One region of the Streptomyces sp. NPDC002742 genome, then DNA from elsewhere that is predicted to be linked to it. Evidence: riboswitches for the same ligand, from Rfam matches in the RefSeq annotation. Region 1 holds a riboswitch; each other region holds the start of a gene.

Region 1 (5,312 bases):
GATCGCCCGGGTGATGGTTCCGCAGATCTCGTCCAGCTGCTCCACCTGCTCAGGCGTCAGATGGTCGAAGATCGCTGTTCGCACCGTCTCGACGTGTCCCGGCGCGACCCGCTCAAGGAGGGCCATGCCCTCGTCGGTGAGGACGGCCACGTGCCCGCGCTTGTCGGTGGGGCAGCCCTCCCGGCGCACGGTGCCGTCCTTCTCCAGCCTGGTCACCGCGTACGTCAGCCGGCTACGGGTGATCTTCTGGGCCTCGGCGAGGTCGGTCATCCGCAGCCGCCGGTCCGGCGCCTCGGACAATTTGGCCAGGATGGAGTAGTAAAGGTGTGGCATCCCCGCTTCCGCCTGCAGCCGGCGGTCGATGGCGTCCTCCAGGAGGGAGGCCGCGGAGAGGTACGAGCGCCAGGCGCGCTGTTCGGCGGCGGTCAGCCAGCGGGTCGTCATGAGACCAGTCTAGGTATTGTTTAAAATTTGAACCACTGCGCTCGAACTCACCGCGCGCGTGCGACCGGAGGATGCGTCCCGATGCCCCGTCCCTACGTCCTGCTGTCCGCCGCCGTCTCCCTCGACGGCTTCCTGGACGACACCGGCCCCGAGCGGCTGCTGCTCTCGGGCCCGGCCGACTTCGACCGGGTCGACGAGGTGCGGGCGTCCAGTGACGCGATCCTGGTGGGTGCGGGCACACTGCGCACGGACAATCCGCGGCTCCTGGTCAACTCCGCCGAACGACGTGCGGCCCGCGTCGCCGGCGGCCGCCCCGAGTACCCCCTGAAGGTCACCGTCAGCGGGTCCGGCGACCTCGACCCCGAGGCGCAGTTCTGGCACACGGGTGGCGAGAAGGTCGTCTACACGACGGACAACGGCGCGCTGCGGGCAGCGGCACTGCTGCACGGCCTCGTCGGCGTCGACGTCGTCCCGACCGGACCCGAACTCGACTGGCGCGTGCTGCTGGAACACCTTCACGACGTACGGGGTGTGCGCCGCCTCATGGTCGAAGGGGGCGGGAAGGTCCACACCCAGCTCGTGCGCGAGGGACTCGCCGACGAACTGCAGCTGGCCGTCGCCCCGCTCTTCGTCGGACAGCCGGACGCTCCGCGGCTGTTCGGGCCCGGGGCCTACCCCCTGGGCCGGCTGCGGCTCGTGGAGACACGGCCCGTCGGGGACGTCGTGCTCATCCGGTACGTGCCCACCGCGCCCGGCACCGGCCCGCTCGCCGTCGCGGCGGACCGGCGCTGGCTGGAGCTCGCCTGCGAGCTGGCGGCGCTCTGCCCGCCCTCGAAGACCGCGTTCAGTGTGGGCGCCGTGGTGGTCGCCGCCGACGGGACCGAGCTGGCCCGGGGCCACTCCCGCGAGGGCGACGACCCCGTCGTGCACGCCGAGGAGGCCGCCCTCGCCAAGATCGACCCGGCCGACCCGCGGCTGGCCGCCGCCACCGTCTACAGCAGCCTGGAACCGTGCGCCCACCGCGCCTCCCGGCCCGCGCCGTGCGCCCGGCTCATCCTCGACGCCGGTGTGCGGCGGGTCGTCACGGCCTGGCGCGAGCCCGACACCTTCGTCACGGACGCCGACGGGAACGGGCTCCTCGCCGCCGCGGGCGCCGCGGTCGTCGTCCTCCCCGAGTACGCGGACCGGGCCGAGGCCCCCAACCGGCATCTGCCGGGGCAGGCCTCCCTCGGTCCCGGACGTCGACCGGATGTCGTACGCGGCGGGCGAGGCGGGCGAGGCGGGCGAGGCGGGCGAGGCGGGTGAGGCGGGGTTCCCGCCGACGCCGCCGAAGGGGCGCGTTTAAACGCGTGTGCTTCGGGTCCCGCGGATGGCGTACACTGGTCTCAACGACGCGGGGTGGAGCAGCTCGGTAGCTCGCTGGGCTCATAACCCAGAGGTCGCAGGTTCAAATCCTGTCCCCGCTACTCAAGGCCAAGGGCCGGAACTCGGATTCACGAGTTCCGGCCCTTGGTGTTTTCCCACCCTCGGATGCGTCCCGAGATCCGTCCCCGGGTCCGGGCCCACAGGGTCCGCCCTCCGGCCGTTCCTCCGGGCAGGTTCCCCGCGGCGGCCGCACCGTCCCCCGGTCGGGCCACACCGGTCGCCCGCCGCCGCCGAAGCGGGTCTGCTGGACGGGTGGGGCAGCCGAGACGTGAGCAGCGAACCGGAGAACTCCATGACCGGTCCCACGGCCCGTCGGCCGGTGGCCCCGGGCCAGGGAGCGCCTCGCGACCCCCTGCGGCGGGAGCGGGCTTCCGCCGGATCTCCTTCGCGCGCGCCTTCGTCCGCGCCCTGCCCGCGCTGTTCGTCGTCGCCGCGATGGTCTACGACTACTTCACACCGTCGGAATTCACCGCGGCTCCCCTCTTCACGGCCGCGCCCCTGATCGCCGCGCCCCTCTACTCGCTGCGCGGCACCGTCCTCACCGGCGCCCTCGCCGTCGGTGCGGTGCTCGGGGTGCACTCCCTGCTCGGCATCGTGCTGCAGGTCGACGCGGTCACCGAGACGGTCACCGTGGCGACGGCCGCCGTTCTCGCCGTCCTCCTCAACATCGTCGTCCGGCGCGGTGACGAACGGCTCGCCTCCGTCCGGGAGATCGCCGAGTTCGCACAGCGTGCCGTGCTGCCCGAGCCCGCGGCGCGGATCGACGGCCTCGACGTCGCGGCCCGCTACGAGGCGGCACAGGAGGACGCGTTCATCGGCGGTGACCTGTACGCGGTGCAGGACTCCCCGTACGGCGTGCGGCTGATCGTCGGGGACGTACGGGGCAAGGGGATGACCGCGGTGGCCGCCGTCGCCGTGGTGGTCGGCGCGTTCCGGGAGGCGGCCGAGCAGGAGACGACGCTGGAGGCGGTCGCACGGCGCCTGGAGCGGGCCCTGACGCGCCCGGGAACCCTGCACGAGAGCCCTGACGCGTTCGAGGAGTTCACCACCGCCGTCCTGGCGGAGATCCCCCACGACGAGGACGTCGTCCGCATCGTCAACCGCGGCCATCCGCCGCCCCTGCTCCTGCATCCCGACGGCCTGATCGTCCCGCTCGCCGCCGAGCCCTTCGCGCTGCCGCTCGGGATGAGCGAGCTGGGAACCTGGCCCGACCGTGCGGTACAGGACCGCTTTCCGCGCGGGGCGATACTGCTCCTGCACACCGACGGGCTGTCCGAGGCCCGCGATCGGCGCGGGACGTTCTACGATCCGGCCGCTTGGCTGGCCGGACGGGTCTTTCCCGGCCCCGACGCGCTGCTGACCGCCCTCTCCGAGGCGGTCCGCCGGCATACGGGTGGTGCTTTGACGGACGACATGGCGCTGCTCGCCGTACGGCGCTTTTGACGAGTGCTCGTCGAGGGGATTTCCGCAGGGCTCGGGAGACCCTTCGCGGGCTTCGCGTACGGCCTTTTCGGGCATGGTCACGAACGGTGACCGGGCGATGTCCCTCCGCGTATCGCCTGACATGCCGTCAAGGAATCCCGTGTCGACGAGTTGAGGTCAACTCGCCCGTTTTTCATCGCTCGTGACCCCAAAGTCCTGGCCAAAAGCCGTTAATGATCAGTCCGAACAGCTTGGAATTCGGTGCCCGACTCTATTAACGTGCGATAACGCAGCGCGGCCGTTACAGCCGTCACAAGAGGTGGCTCCGTGCGCACGCGCCGAATCCCGCAAGGGAACCGGGGAACCATCAACTTGGGGTGAATCGAGCGTATTTCCGCTGTGGAAGCACAGTGGCCGTACGCGCGTAGGAGACCTTCCTGTTCCGAACCCGTCAGCTAACCCGGTAGGCGGCAAGGAAGGAAAGGAGTGCGCCCACGTGGCGTCCAACCGGCCCGCTCAGCCAATCTCGTCCACGCCGACTGACACGCATACCTTCGGCTATGGCAAGGACGAGGGACCCTGGGAGGAGTGGAACCCCACCGAGGATTCCGTTCTTCCCGTCCGCGGCCGGCACCGCACGGGCAAGCAGCGCGGCGGAGGACTCGCCCGCAGCTCAACGGTTCTCGGCGTCGGCGTCATAGCCGCCGTCGGCGCGGGTGGCATCGCCAGCGCCGCACCGGGCAAGCCGCCCGTCTCGATCTCGCTTCCCGACCTGTCGTCGGTCACCCAGTCCGCCAAGGCCCTGATATCGGACGGCGGATCCAGCGCCCCCAAGGGCTCCACGACTCCGCTCACCAGCGCCGGTCTGACCGGCGCCGACGCGGCGCAGGGTGCCACGGACGCCGGTGAGGCGCTGCGCTCGCGCATCATGCAGCAGGCCCAGTCGCAGCAGAACCAGGCGGACACGGCCACTCAGCAGGCCGCCCAGGCCGCCGCCGCGAAGAAGGCCGTCGCGCTCGCCGCCAAGCAGCAGGACGACGCTGAGGCCAAGGCCGCCGCCGCGAAGCAGAAGGCGGAGGACGCGGCCAAGGCGAAGGCCGAGACCGAGCGTCTCGCCGAGCTCGCCAAGAGTTACTCGCTGCCGACCTCCTCGTACACCCTGACCTCCCGCTTCGGCGAGGCCGGCTCCATGTGGTCGTCCGGCTATCACACCGGCCTCGACTTCGCGGCGCCCACCGGCACGCTCATCAAGGCGATCCACAGCGGCACCATCACCGAGGCCGGCTGGGCCGGCTCGTACGGCTACCGCACGATCCTCACGCTCGACGACGGTACGGAGCTCTGGTTCTGCCACCAGTCGTCGATCAGCGTCAGCGTGGGCCAGAAGGTCGCCACCGGCGATGTCATCGGACGCGTGGGCGCGACGGGCAACGTCACCGGGCCGCACCTGCACCTCGAAGTGCACCCCGGCGGCGCCGCCACCGGCATCGACCCGATGGCGTGGCTCCAGAGCAAGGGCCTCAACCCCTGATGCGCACGGGCTTCTGAGCCGTACGACGTCCGGCGCGGACGGGGGCGACCCCTCACGCGTGGCGTGCGCTTGTCTTCCCCGGTCTCCGGCGGCCCTGATGCCACCCCCCAGGCGTCAGGACCGCCGGCCAGGATCAGCGGTCGGCAGCCGGTCAGGGCAGCCGGTCAGGGGCGTGGAGGCACGGGCGTGCACCCGGCGCGTCCGAAATGGGTGCGGAATACATGCATCCGACCCGGGTGTTCATGTCCTACATGACTCCTCTTCGCAAGCTCGGTTCGTCCGACCTCGAGGTCTTCCCGCTCTCGCTCGGTGGCAACGTGTTCGGCTGGACGGCCGACGAGACCCGGTCCTTCGCCGTGCTCGACGCCTACGCGGCCGCCGGCGGCAACTTCCTCGACACCGCGGACTCCTACTCGGCATGGGTCGAGGGCAACGAGGGCGGCGAGTCCGAGACAGTCATCGGCAAGTGGCTGAAGAGCCGCGGCAACCG
Region 2 (5,312 bases), on a different contig from region 1:
AACAGATCGAGGCGCGGGGTGTGGCCGCGGTACGGATCGCCGACGTGGCCTCGTCCCTCGGCGTGAGCAACGCGCTGGTGCTGTACCACTTCTCGACGAAGGAGAAGCTGGTCGCCGCCGCTTTCACCTACGCGGCCGAGGACGACCTCGCCCATCTGCGCAAGCTGCTCGGCCGCCGTACGACGGCATTGCGACGCCTTCGGACCGCCGTGCGCTGGTACGCCCCGACAGGGCAGGCGAAGGGCTGGCGCCTGTGGATCGAGGGCTGGGCGGTCGCCCTGCGCGAGCCCGCGCTGCGCGAGGTCACCCGCGATCTCGACAGGCAGTGGAAGGCCGCGATGACCGAGGTGATCGCGGAGGGCGTGGCCGCGGGCGAGTTCCACTGCCCGGACCCCACGAGCGCGGCACTCAGACTGACGGCGCTCCTGGACGGACTGGCCGTCCAGATGACGGCGTACTCGGGAGCCGTTTCACGGGCGCGGACCCAGGAGTGGGCGGACGAGGCCCTCGCCCGTGAACTGGGCCTTGAGCGCGAGGCGTTGATGGCGGCGGTGCGCTAGCACGCCTGCTGGGCCCGGCGCTGCGCCGCGCGGCGCTGCCCCGACGGCGAGCACGGCCGAGACCCGGAGGGGGAGGGTTCGAACCCGAACCGCCCCGGACGCCGGTGCGGGTCCCGGCCGCTCGACCCGGCCGGGACCCGCGCCGTCCGTGGTGCCTTGACCGGGTCGGTCCCGGCTCAGGCCACCGACTCGATGCGCATCTTGATGTCGTCCGGTGACAGGGTTCCCTTGGCCGCCACGTGATCGCCCGAGGACTCCCCGCGCAGTCGCCGTCCGATCCACGGCACCAGATATTCGCGCGCCCACTGGATGTTGTCGCGGCGCATCTCCAGCGTGCCGCGCGGCGGGAGGGGCGGCCAGGGCTGGTCCGGGTCGGCGGGTACGTCGAGGCCGAGTACCTGTCCGGCACGGAGCGCCACCCGGGTGTGCCCCTCGGGCGAGAGGTGCAGTCGGTCTCCGTCCCAGGCGCGGCGGTCCTGGATCGTCTTCAGGGACCAGAGGTCGAGGACGGGACAGCCGTAGCGGTCCGCGATGGCCCGCACATGTCCGTTGTAGGTGGCGATCTTGCCGCGCAGATGCTTGAGCACGGGCACGTCACGTGTGTCGAAGCCGGTGGTCACCATGACCGTGCCGACGGCGGAGGTGAGATCGGAGATCGCGCGCTCGAAGCGCTCCGCGACCTCGTCGGGGTCGGTGCCCGGGCGGATGATGTCGTTGCCGCCCGCGCAGAACGAGACCAGGTCGGGGCCGAGCTCCTTGGCCTTCAGGAGCTGGGACTCGACGATCTGGTCGAGCAGTTTGCCGCGCACGGCGAGATTGGTGTAGTTGAAATCGCCTTCGGGTCGCCGGTCGGCGAGAAGTACCGCGAACCGGTCGGCCCAGCCGACGAACGCCCCGTCGGGCCCAGGGTCGCCGACGCCCTCGGTGAAGCTGTCCCCCACCGCCACGTACGACCCGATCACTGATCTGTCGTCACTCTTCGAATCGTCTGCCACATCGACCCATAATTCACCTCTGGATGTGAGCTACGCGACCGTAGGGAAGGGTTGACGGACGGTGAGATAAGCCACTCGCCAAGCGTTGGTCAACTCTGGAATAAGACCCGGAACACGGACGTTGAAGGAGCGATCACCCACGGGCCGGGAAATCACGGGAAATCACCGGGCAGCGGTCAGGCGCCTGGTTCGACAGTGGCCGGGTGCCTCACACCGGGAACACCGAAGGCCGGACCCCGGGATCGTGGGTCCGGCCTTCGGAGGCTGTCCTGCCGTCAGGAGCAGGGTGAGCGTCTGGAGCTCAGGGTGAGGCGTCAGCCGACGGCGACACCGTGCGAGCGAAGGTACGCGACCGGGTCGACGTCGGAGCCGTAGTCCGGCGTGGTGCGGATCTCGAAGTGCAGGTGAGGTCCGGTGACGTTGCCGGTCGCGCCGGAGAGGCCGATCTGCTGGCCCTCGGTCACGGTCTGCCCCGCCGAGACGGACAGGGACGACATGTGGGCGTACTGGGAGTACTTGCCGTCGGCGTGCTGGATGACGACCTGGTTGCCGTAGGCGCCGCCCCAGCCCGCGGAGACGACGGTGCCCGCGGCTATGGACTTGATCGTGGTACCGGTGGGAACCACGAAGTCCACGCCCGTGTGGTAGCCGCTGGACCACATGCTGCCCGGCACCTTGTAGCCGGTGCCGACGGAGCTGCTCTCGACCGGCAGGGTGTAGCCGGAACCGCTGCCGGCGGAAGCGCTGTCGGGGGCAGCGGTGTCGGGGGCCGGGGTCGCCTGGTCGGTCTTGGGCGCCGGGGCCGTCGTGCGGGTCGCCGTGTGCGTGGCCGTGTGCGTGACCGTGTGAGTGGCGCCGACGAAAGCGGCCTTCTTGCCGAGCGACAGCTTCAGACCGGGGTGGATCAGCGACGGGTCACCGCCGATGGCGGAGCGGTTGTCGGAGTAGATCTTCTTCCAGCCGCCGCTGACGTTGTGCTCGTCGGCGATCTTCGAGAGATAGTCGCCGGACTTCACCGCGTACGTCTTCGTCGTGGCGGCCTTCCCGGCGACGGGAGCGGCGGTGGCGGCCTTCTCGACGTGCTGCGCGACGGCGGCGGCCGGGGTCGCGGCGTGCGCGCCGGTGGCTCCCATCAGCGGCAGCGCGAGTGCGGCGCCACCGGTTCCGGCCACGGCGATCGAGCGGGTGAAACGGAGGGACTTGGGACGGCGGTGCTTACCCTTCGCGGGCATGACGTTTTCCTCTCCGGCGCCTGCGGGGTGAGCTGTCGGGTGCGGGCTGGAGATGCCCGGCCACGCTGCTGCGTGGCTGTACCCCTAGCCTGTTCCGGAGACCGGACCAGGCGCGGAACCTGTGGGTCCCCCGCTCCTGCCATGTACGGGTGAGTGTGCGGATTCCGGACGGCGGCAGGATTGGGCGTCCGTCCGGATTGAGGCAGAACGTAGGCGAGATGAGAGCGCGTCGACAACTACGCGCTTCTCCCGTTCGTCCACCTTTCTTGATCCATGCGGAAATTGCCGTCACCCTCTGTGGAATGACGATCTTTCGGGCATCCCAACCCGCCGGGAAATGCGGGCGGGTTGGAATTCGAGGACGGCAACGCATCGTCACGAATATGACGCTCCTCACGCGACTCGACCCAGGCTGCTTCATTCCAGGGCCAGTTGTAACGAAGGCGCCAATTAGGGACAGAACAGCCAGATGCGGCGCAGGCGGATAATCATCACATCTGGATTCCAAGGTGGGTCGACTCGCAAAAACGGCACGCCCCAATGCCGCATCTCGCAACAATTCACCCCGGCATACACGCGCGACCGGAGGCGGCGGGCGACCGGTGAACACATTCGAACACGTGTACACATAAAGCGTCGCCGTCAAGGCCGTATCTCCTGAGACGAGACGCCTGTGGACAACTCATTGCCTCAGGAACCCATGTCGTATCGTCGAGAGCGCCAGCCGGACACAACTGCCGACGAGCGACGCCGAGTCCACCAGGCGACGCCGACGGCCGAATGGGAGGAGCCCCCGTGACGCAGCAGGTCCCGTCGACCGAGCCCGAGCTCGGCGGAGTGCGCAACTTCCGCGACGTGGGCGGCCTGCCCACCGCGGACGGCCGACGAGTGCGCTACGGGCACCTGTTCCGCAGCGGCCACCTCGCGCACGCCACGGAGGAGGACGTCGCGTTCCTCGACTCCCTGGGACTCCACACGATCTTCGACTTCCGTAATGCCGCGGACCAGAAACTGGAGGGCCCGGACGTCGAACTGCCGGGCGTACGGAACGTGAACCTCCCGCTGACCGACCCGGCGGCCGGCGGCGAGTTCTGGAAGATGGTCCGCGAGGGCGATCTCGACCAGCTGCGGGGGCTCCTCGGCGACGGCAAGGCAGCGAACCGCATGATCAACTCCTACCGCGCGATCATCAAGGAGCGCACGGCCGAGCACTCCCAGGTGCTGCACGCGCTGGCCGAGGACAGCGCGCCCGCCCTGATGCACTGCGCGGCCGGCAAGGACCGCGCCGGACTGTCCATCGCGATCACCCTCCTCGCCCTCGGCGTCGAGCGCGACGCGATCGTGGCCGACTACCTGGAGTCGAACGCCGCGCACCGCCGCTACAAGGTGCACCGCAGCAACACCTCGGCCGCCGCGTACTCCCCGGAGGTGATGGAACTGCTCAGCCCCCTGTTCGACGCGCGCGCCGAGTACCTGACAGCCGCGTTCGAGACGATCGAGGAGACCTGGGGCAGCGTCGACGCCTACCTGGAGCAAGGACTGGGGATGACGCCGGAGCTCCGGGAGCGTCTGCGCGAGCGGCTGCTGGACTGAGCCGCTCGCCCGGTCTGCGGTTCTACTGGTTGTGCGCGCCCAGCGTGAAGAGCAGATAGATGAAGGCCGCGAAGAGGTGGCCGACGGCGACGTAGATGATCAGCCGCACCCACAGGGCGCGGGGGAACTTCTCCTCCATGGAGCGGCTGCGGGGTTCCGTGGGTTCGGTCATGACGTCTCTCCCGAGGTGGGGTGGCCCGTCGCAGGACCGAGGCACAGCGCGGCGACGGGGCTCTGCAGCAGGGTGTGTACGAAAAGAAGCTCGGCTCCGTCGCGTTCGGCGGCGGCGATGCGGTGCGGGGTCAGCGAGTCGAAGTGGGCGCTGTCCCCCGGCGCGAGCGTGTGCGCGGTGTCCCCGAGGCGCAGCCTGAGCCGCCCCTGGAGGACGTACAGCCACTCCTCGCCCGGGTGGACGCGCACGATGTCACCCTGCGAGCCGTAGGGGACGTGCACGCGCAGCGCCTGCATACCGCGGCCCGCGGCACCGGCCTGCCAGTAGGTCCAGCCGCCCGCCGGGGCCGCTTCCATGTCGGCGGCCCGGACGATCGCGTCACGGTCGGCGACCGTCTCGCCGAGCAGTTCGGAGACCGTCGTACCGTAGACACGGGCCAGCGTGAGCAGCATCGGCAGCGAGGGCTGGCGCTGCCCGGTCTCCAGTCGGGAGAGATGCGCGGGCGAGAGTCCGGCGGCGCGGGCGGCGGCCTCCAGCGTGAGGGAGGCGCCGCGGCGCAGCGCGCGGAGCTGGGGCGCCACGGCGCGCAGCTCGGCGGACGGCTCTTCGACCGCCCCTGGATCGGCAGGGCTCATATGACCATTGACCCCGATGATTGCCTCTGGGGCAATTTTCTTGCCCCAGAGGCAAAGAGTCCCGCGGTGCCGGGGTCTCAGCGGTTCGCGACCGCCTGTTTCACCAGCGTCTTCCCGAAGTCCCA
Region 3 (5,312 bases), on a different contig from region 1:
CGGTGCAGCCGGGACAGCAGGGCGATCCCGATGGCGCCGGACTGGGCGAACAGGCCGATGCGTCCGGGGCGGGGCATCTGCGGGGCGAGCGAGGCGTTCAGACGCACTTCGGGGGACGTGTTGATGACTCCGAAGGCGTTGGGACCGATGATGCGCATCCCGTACGTACGCGCGTGCCGTACGAGTTCACGCTGGCGTTCGCGTCCTTCGGGACCGCTCTCGGCGTATCCGGCGGAGACCACCACGAGTCCCTGCACCCCGTGTTCGCCGCATTCCGTGACGACCTCGGGGACGTGCTCGGCCGGTACGGCCACGACGGCGAGGTCGACGGGCTCGGCGATGTCGCGGACGGAACGGTGGGCCGGGACTCCGTCGAGTTCCTTGTCCTGCTCCCCGAGCGCCGCGTTCACGGCGTACAGACGCCCGGTGAATCCGGCGTCCCGCAGGTTGTCCAGGACGCTGCGGCCGACCCCGCCAGGAGTGCGGCCGGCACCGATGACGGCGACCGAGCCGGGGGCGAGCAGCCGCTGCACGGAACGGGCCTCGGCGCGCTGCTCCCGCGCGCGCTGCACGGCGAGGGACCGGTCGGTGGGTTCGAGGTCGAACTCCAGGCGTACGACGCCGTCCTCGAAGCTGCGCTTCTGGGTGTATCCGGCGTCCGTGAACACCTTGATCATTTTGTTGTTGGCGGGCAGCACCTCGGCCGCGAAACGGCGGATGTCCCGCTCGCGGGCCACGGCCGCGATGTGTTCGAGCAGGGCCGAGGCGACGCCGCGGCCCTGGTGGGCGTCCTGCACGAGGAAGGCGACCTCTGCCTCGTCGGCGGGCGCGGACGCGGGCATCCCGTCGGCGTCGATCCGGTCGTAGCGCACGGTGGCGATGAACTCGCCGCCCACCGTGGCCGCGAGACCCACGCGGTCCACGAAGTCGTGATGGGTGAACCGGTGGACGTCCTTGGCGGACAGCCGCGGATACGGCGCGAAGAAGCGGTAGTACTTCGACTCGTCGGACACCTGCTCGTAGAAGCTGACCAGGCGTTCGGCGTCGTCGACGGTGATGGGCCTGATGCGTGCGGTGCCGCCGTCGCGCAGCACCACGTCGGCCTCCCAGTGAGCCGGGTACTCGTGCCGGTCCGACGAGGTCTGCATGGGGCCCAGAGTACGGCTCGCGTACGACAACGGCGCGAGGCAGTCTGAAGGTGACGGACGCCGGAGCGGGGCCGCGGACCGGCGCCGCCGCGGGCGGAACCCGGTCCGTCCGGGCACGCCTCACGATATGGAACACTGGTCTAGACAACCTTGAACACCCGAAGGGCAGCATCACATGGCTGAGCGCCGCGTCAACGTCGGCTGGACCGAGGGCCTCCACGCCCGCCCCGCCTCCATCTTCGTCCGGGCCGCCACGGCCTCCGGCATCCCCGTGACGATCGCCAAGTCCGACGGCAACCCCGTCAACGCGGCCTCCATGCTCGCGGTCCTCGGCCTGGGCGCCCAGGGCGGCGAGGAGATCGTCCTCGCGTCGGACTCCGAGGGCGCGGACGCCGCTCTCGACCGTCTGGCGAAGCTGGTCGCCGAGGGTCTCGACGAGCTCCCCGAGACCGTCTGAGCCCACAAGGCACCCAGGACCACACGCGGCTGAGCCGCGCCCCCCTTCTCCGGGCGGCGCGGCTCAGCCGTTTTCCGCACCCCGCTCAGGAATTCCCGCGGCGACACCCGCGGGCCCTGGTGCCGCCGTCACGGGAATAGCGCGCGCCGAAATTCCGGACACACGAATAAAAGGGCATCAGAAATAAGCCCCCGCCGAATATCCCTCTTTGTATACGGCGCCCGTGTTAATGACGCTGGCCCATCATGTTTACGGGATGTTGCGAACTTCTCACACGGTCCGGCCGGTCGCCGCCGGGAAATCGGAGCCGGTGCGCGGTCGTCGCGCGCTCGGTGTGCAGGGCCATGATCGCGCGGGCCCGCTCGCCGTCGCCGCGGGCGACAGCGTCCACGATGCCGCCGTGCTCCGCCCAGGACTCCGCGGGGTTGGCCGGAGCGTCCACCGAGTACATCCAGGCGATCTTGTGACGCAGCTGGGCGAGCGTGGACGTCAGCGCGGGACTGCCGGACGCCTGTGCGAGCGTCTCGTGGAACCAGCCGCCCAGGGAACGCAGATCCTCGCTGTGGCCTCTCCTGGAACGCTCCTGGCCCAGCCTGACCAGGCCCCGCAGCACCTTGAGGTGGGCCTCCGTACGCCGCTGGGCGGCCCTCGCGGCACCCAGTGGTTCCAGCAGCATGCGCATCTCCAGGAGGTCCGCGGCCTCCTGCTCGGTGGGCTCCGCGACGCACGCGCCCGCGTGCCGACGGGTGACCACGAAGCCCTCGGCCTCCAGGGTGCGCAGGGCCTCGCGCACGGGGACGCGCGAGACGCCGTAGCGCCGCGCGAGCAGTTCCTCGGTGAGCCGGCCGCCGCGCTCGTAGACACCCGCGACGATGTCGTCACGGATCGCCGTGCATACCGAGTGCGCCGGAATACGCATGACCGACCTCCGCTTTAATCCCCGCGAAACGCCATCGATTGACGCTTGTTCAGTGACTCTATTGCAGGAAGCCTGAATTTCCGATGGCGGGCCTGAATCCATGGATATTTTTTGGACAGACGCCTCCGGAAACGACGATGCCCCGGCTCGGTGAGCCGGGGCATCGAAAGCGGTGAGAAGCCGCGAAGCGGTCGTCAGACGTTGACTCCGTGCGAGCGCAGGTACGCGACCGGGTCGATGTCCGAGCCGTACTCCGCGGTCGTACGGGCCTCGAAGTGAAGGTGCGGTCCGGTGGTGTTGCCGGTGTCCCCGGAGAGGCCGATCTGCTGCCCCGGAGTGACCGTCTGCCCCACGGACACGCCGATGGACGACAGGTGGCCGTACATGGTGTACGTCCCGTCGTGCATCTTGATCACTACTTGATTGCCGTAGGCGCCGCCCCAGCCGGTCGTGACGATGGTGCCGGAGCCCACCGCGTGGACCGAGGTGCCGTACGCGGCGTGGAAGTCGACGCCGGTGTGGCTGCCCGAGGACCAGAGGCTGCTGCTGGCCTGGTAACCGGTGGAGACGTAGGAACCGGTGATCGGGATGACGAACGTGTTCAGGCGCTTGCGCTCGGCCTCACGGGCGGCGCGCTCCTTGGCCTCGCGGGACTTCGCGGCCTGCTCCGCGGCGTACTTGCGCGCGGCCTGTTCGGCCTGCTTCCGCGCGGCGGCCTCGTCGGCGGCGCGCTGCTGCGCGAAGGCCTGGGCGTCGATCTGGTCGGCGACCGTGTCTCCGAGGGTGACGGCCTGGGTCAGCCCGGTCTGCTCGACGGAGGCCTCCGCCGCGAACGCGGGGGCGGCCAGGGTTCCGATCACACCGGTCGTGGTGAGCGCCGCGACCCCGACGGCGGTCGTGGTGGTGCTGTGCACCCGGCTCGTTCGACGATGCTTGCCGGTGCCACAGGTGAACGCCATGTAGGGGCTGATCCTTTCCTTCCCTCTCGCCTACCGGGTTAGCTGACGGGTTCGGAGCAGGAAGGTCTCCTACGGACCCCCTCCGAAGAGGGCGTCCGATTCACCCCAGGGACTACGTGTGGGTCCCCGGCTCCCCTGACTCGCGCCATGGGGGACTCGGCGATGACTGTCCGGTGCCGCGGGCGCGGCGCACTGCGTGACGAACAGCCGGACCGACGCTAAACGGGGTGTCATTCGAACAACAAACGGATCACGATTTTTGTAACGCATCCCACAGGGCAGAAGGGCAACTCCCGCACGAATACGGACATCTTGGGGGCCTTTCGCGGGACGCAGGAGGGCCCTGACGACTCTTCGGTCACCAGGGCCCTCCTCCGTCGCACGGCCCCTACTCGGCGGCCACCACGCTGACTTCACCGATTCCGAGAGCCTTGACCGGCTCCTCGATCTGCGCCGCGTCGCCCACCAGGACGGTCACCAGCCGGTCCATCGGGAAGGCGCTCACCGCGGCCGCGGTGGCCTCCACGGTGCCGGTGGCGGCCAGTTGCCGGTACAGCGTCGCCTGATAGTCGTCCGGCAGGTACTGCTCGACCTGGTCCGCGAGCGTGCTCGCGACGGCTGCCGCCGTCTCGAACTTGAGGGGCGCGACACCCACCAGGTTCTGCACGGCGACGTCGCGCTCCGCGTCGGTCAGCCCCTCGGCCGCGAGGGTGCGCAGCACCTTCCACAGGTCGTCGAGCGCCGGACCGGTGTTCGGGGTGTCCACCGAGCCGCTGATGGCGAGCATCGCGACACCCGTGCCGTCCGGCGCGGCGCGCAGGACCTGGCCGAACGCCCGTACGCCGTAGGTGTAGCCCTTCTCCTCGCGCAGGACGCGGTCCAGGCGTGAGGTGAGGGTGCCGCCGAGGCAGTAGGTGCCGAGCACCTGGGCGGCCCACACGCGGTCGTGCCGGTCGGCGCCGACCCGGCCGATGAGCAGCTGCGTCTGGACCGCGCCGGGGCGGTCGACGATGATCACGCGGCCGGTGTCGTCGGCGCTCACCGGCGGCACGGGACGCGGCTCGGCGGACGAACCGGTCCAGGAGCCCAGCGTGTCGCCGAGCAGCTCGTCGAGGTCGACACCCGTCAGGTCACCGACGACGACGGCGGTGGCCGTCGCGGGGCGTACGTACTTGTCGTAGAAGGCGCGTACGGCCGCGGAGTCGATCTTCTGGACGGTCTCCTCGGTGCCCTGGCGCGGGCGCGACATGCGCGCGCTCGCCGGGAACAGTTCCTTGGAGAGCTCCTTTGCGGCACGACGGGCGGGGTTGGCCGTCTCGTGCGGGATCTCGTCGAGCCGGTTGCGCACCAGCCGCTCGACCTCGCTGTCCGCGAACGCGGGCGCTCGCAGGGCGTCGGCGAGCAGGCCCAGCGCCTTGGCCAGGCGCGAGACCGGCACTTCGAGGGACAGCCGTACGCCGGGGTGGTCGGCGTGCGCGTCGAGCGTGGCGCCGCAGCGCTCCAGTTCGGCGGCGAAGTCCTCGGCCGAGTGCTTGTCGGTGCCCTCGGAGAACGCGCGCGCCATGATCGTGGCGATGCCGTCCAGGCCCGCGGGCTCGGCCTCCAGTGGCGCGGCCAGGATCACCTCGACGGCGACGACCTGCTGGCCGGGGCGGTGGCAGCGCAGCACGGTCAGACCGTTGTCCAGGGTGCCGCGCTGGGGGGCGGGAAAGGCCCACGGCTTGGGGCTGCCGGCCTGGGGCTGCGGGTGGAAGTCCATGGTGGCGAGCTCGGTCACTTCGCCGCCTCCTCGTCGGTCTCGTCGGCCAGGTCGGCCGCGTCGGCGGCTT

What was found. Region 1 has a riboswitch for cyclic di-AMP ahead of ACFYW8_RS11720 (M23 family metallopeptidase). Riboswitches for the same ligand answer to the same signal wherever they lie in the genome.
Region 2: another riboswitch for cyclic di-AMP. It lies ahead of ACFYW8_RS25220 (peptidoglycan DD-metalloendopeptidase family protein); the one in region 1 lies ahead of ACFYW8_RS11720 (M23 family metallopeptidase).
Region 3: another riboswitch for cyclic di-AMP. It lies ahead of ACFYW8_RS08960 (peptidoglycan DD-metalloendopeptidase family protein); the one in region 1 lies ahead of ACFYW8_RS11720 (M23 family metallopeptidase).

Annotation. Positions count from the first base shown of each region.
Region 1 covers NZ_JBIAQF010000006.1:23,020-28,331, reverse strand. Annotated here, with positions in the region: gene ACFYW8_RS11740 (MarR family transcriptional regulator) at 1-444, opposite strand, end outside; partial or broken gene ACFYW8_RS11735 (dihydrofolate reductase family protein) at 526-1,662, shown strand; tRNA gene ACFYW8_RS11730 (tRNA-Met) at 1,837-1,910, shown strand; gene ACFYW8_RS11725 (PP2C family protein-serine/threonine phosphatase) at 2,122-3,312, shown strand; cyclic di-AMP (ydaO/yuaA leader) riboswitch at 3,618-3,776, shown strand; gene ACFYW8_RS11720 (M23 family metallopeptidase) at 3,788-4,822, shown strand; gene ACFYW8_RS11715 (aldo/keto reductase) at 5,074-5,312, shown strand, end outside.
Region 2 covers NZ_JBIAQF010000014.1:67,349-72,660, forward strand. Annotated here, with positions in the region: gene ACFYW8_RS25210 (TetR family transcriptional regulator C-terminal domain-containing protein) at 1-560, shown strand, start outside; gene ACFYW8_RS25215 (SGNH/GDSL hydrolase family protein) at 737-1,522, opposite strand; gene ACFYW8_RS25220 (peptidoglycan DD-metalloendopeptidase family protein) at 1,870-2,787, opposite strand; cyclic di-AMP (ydaO/yuaA leader) riboswitch at 2,792-2,949, opposite strand; gene ACFYW8_RS25225 (tyrosine-protein phosphatase) at 3,583-4,380, shown strand; gene ACFYW8_RS25230 (DUF6126 family protein) at 4,403-4,519, opposite strand; gene ACFYW8_RS25235 (helix-turn-helix domain-containing protein) at 4,549-5,187, opposite strand; gene ACFYW8_RS25240 (aspartate aminotransferase family protein) at 5,265-5,312, opposite strand, start outside.
Region 3 covers NZ_JBIAQF010000004.1:348,239-353,550, forward strand. Annotated here, with positions in the region: gene ACFYW8_RS08945 (GNAT family N-acetyltransferase) at 1-1,148, opposite strand, end outside; gene ACFYW8_RS08950 (HPr family phosphocarrier protein) at 1,324-1,605, shown strand; gene ACFYW8_RS08955 (GntR family transcriptional regulator) at 1,832-2,524, opposite strand; gene ACFYW8_RS08960 (peptidoglycan DD-metalloendopeptidase family protein) at 2,719-3,483, opposite strand; cyclic di-AMP (ydaO/yuaA leader) riboswitch at 3,496-3,655, opposite strand; gene ACFYW8_RS08965 (pitrilysin family protein) at 3,872-5,260, opposite strand; gene ACFYW8_RS08970 (pitrilysin family protein) at 5,257-5,312, opposite strand, start outside.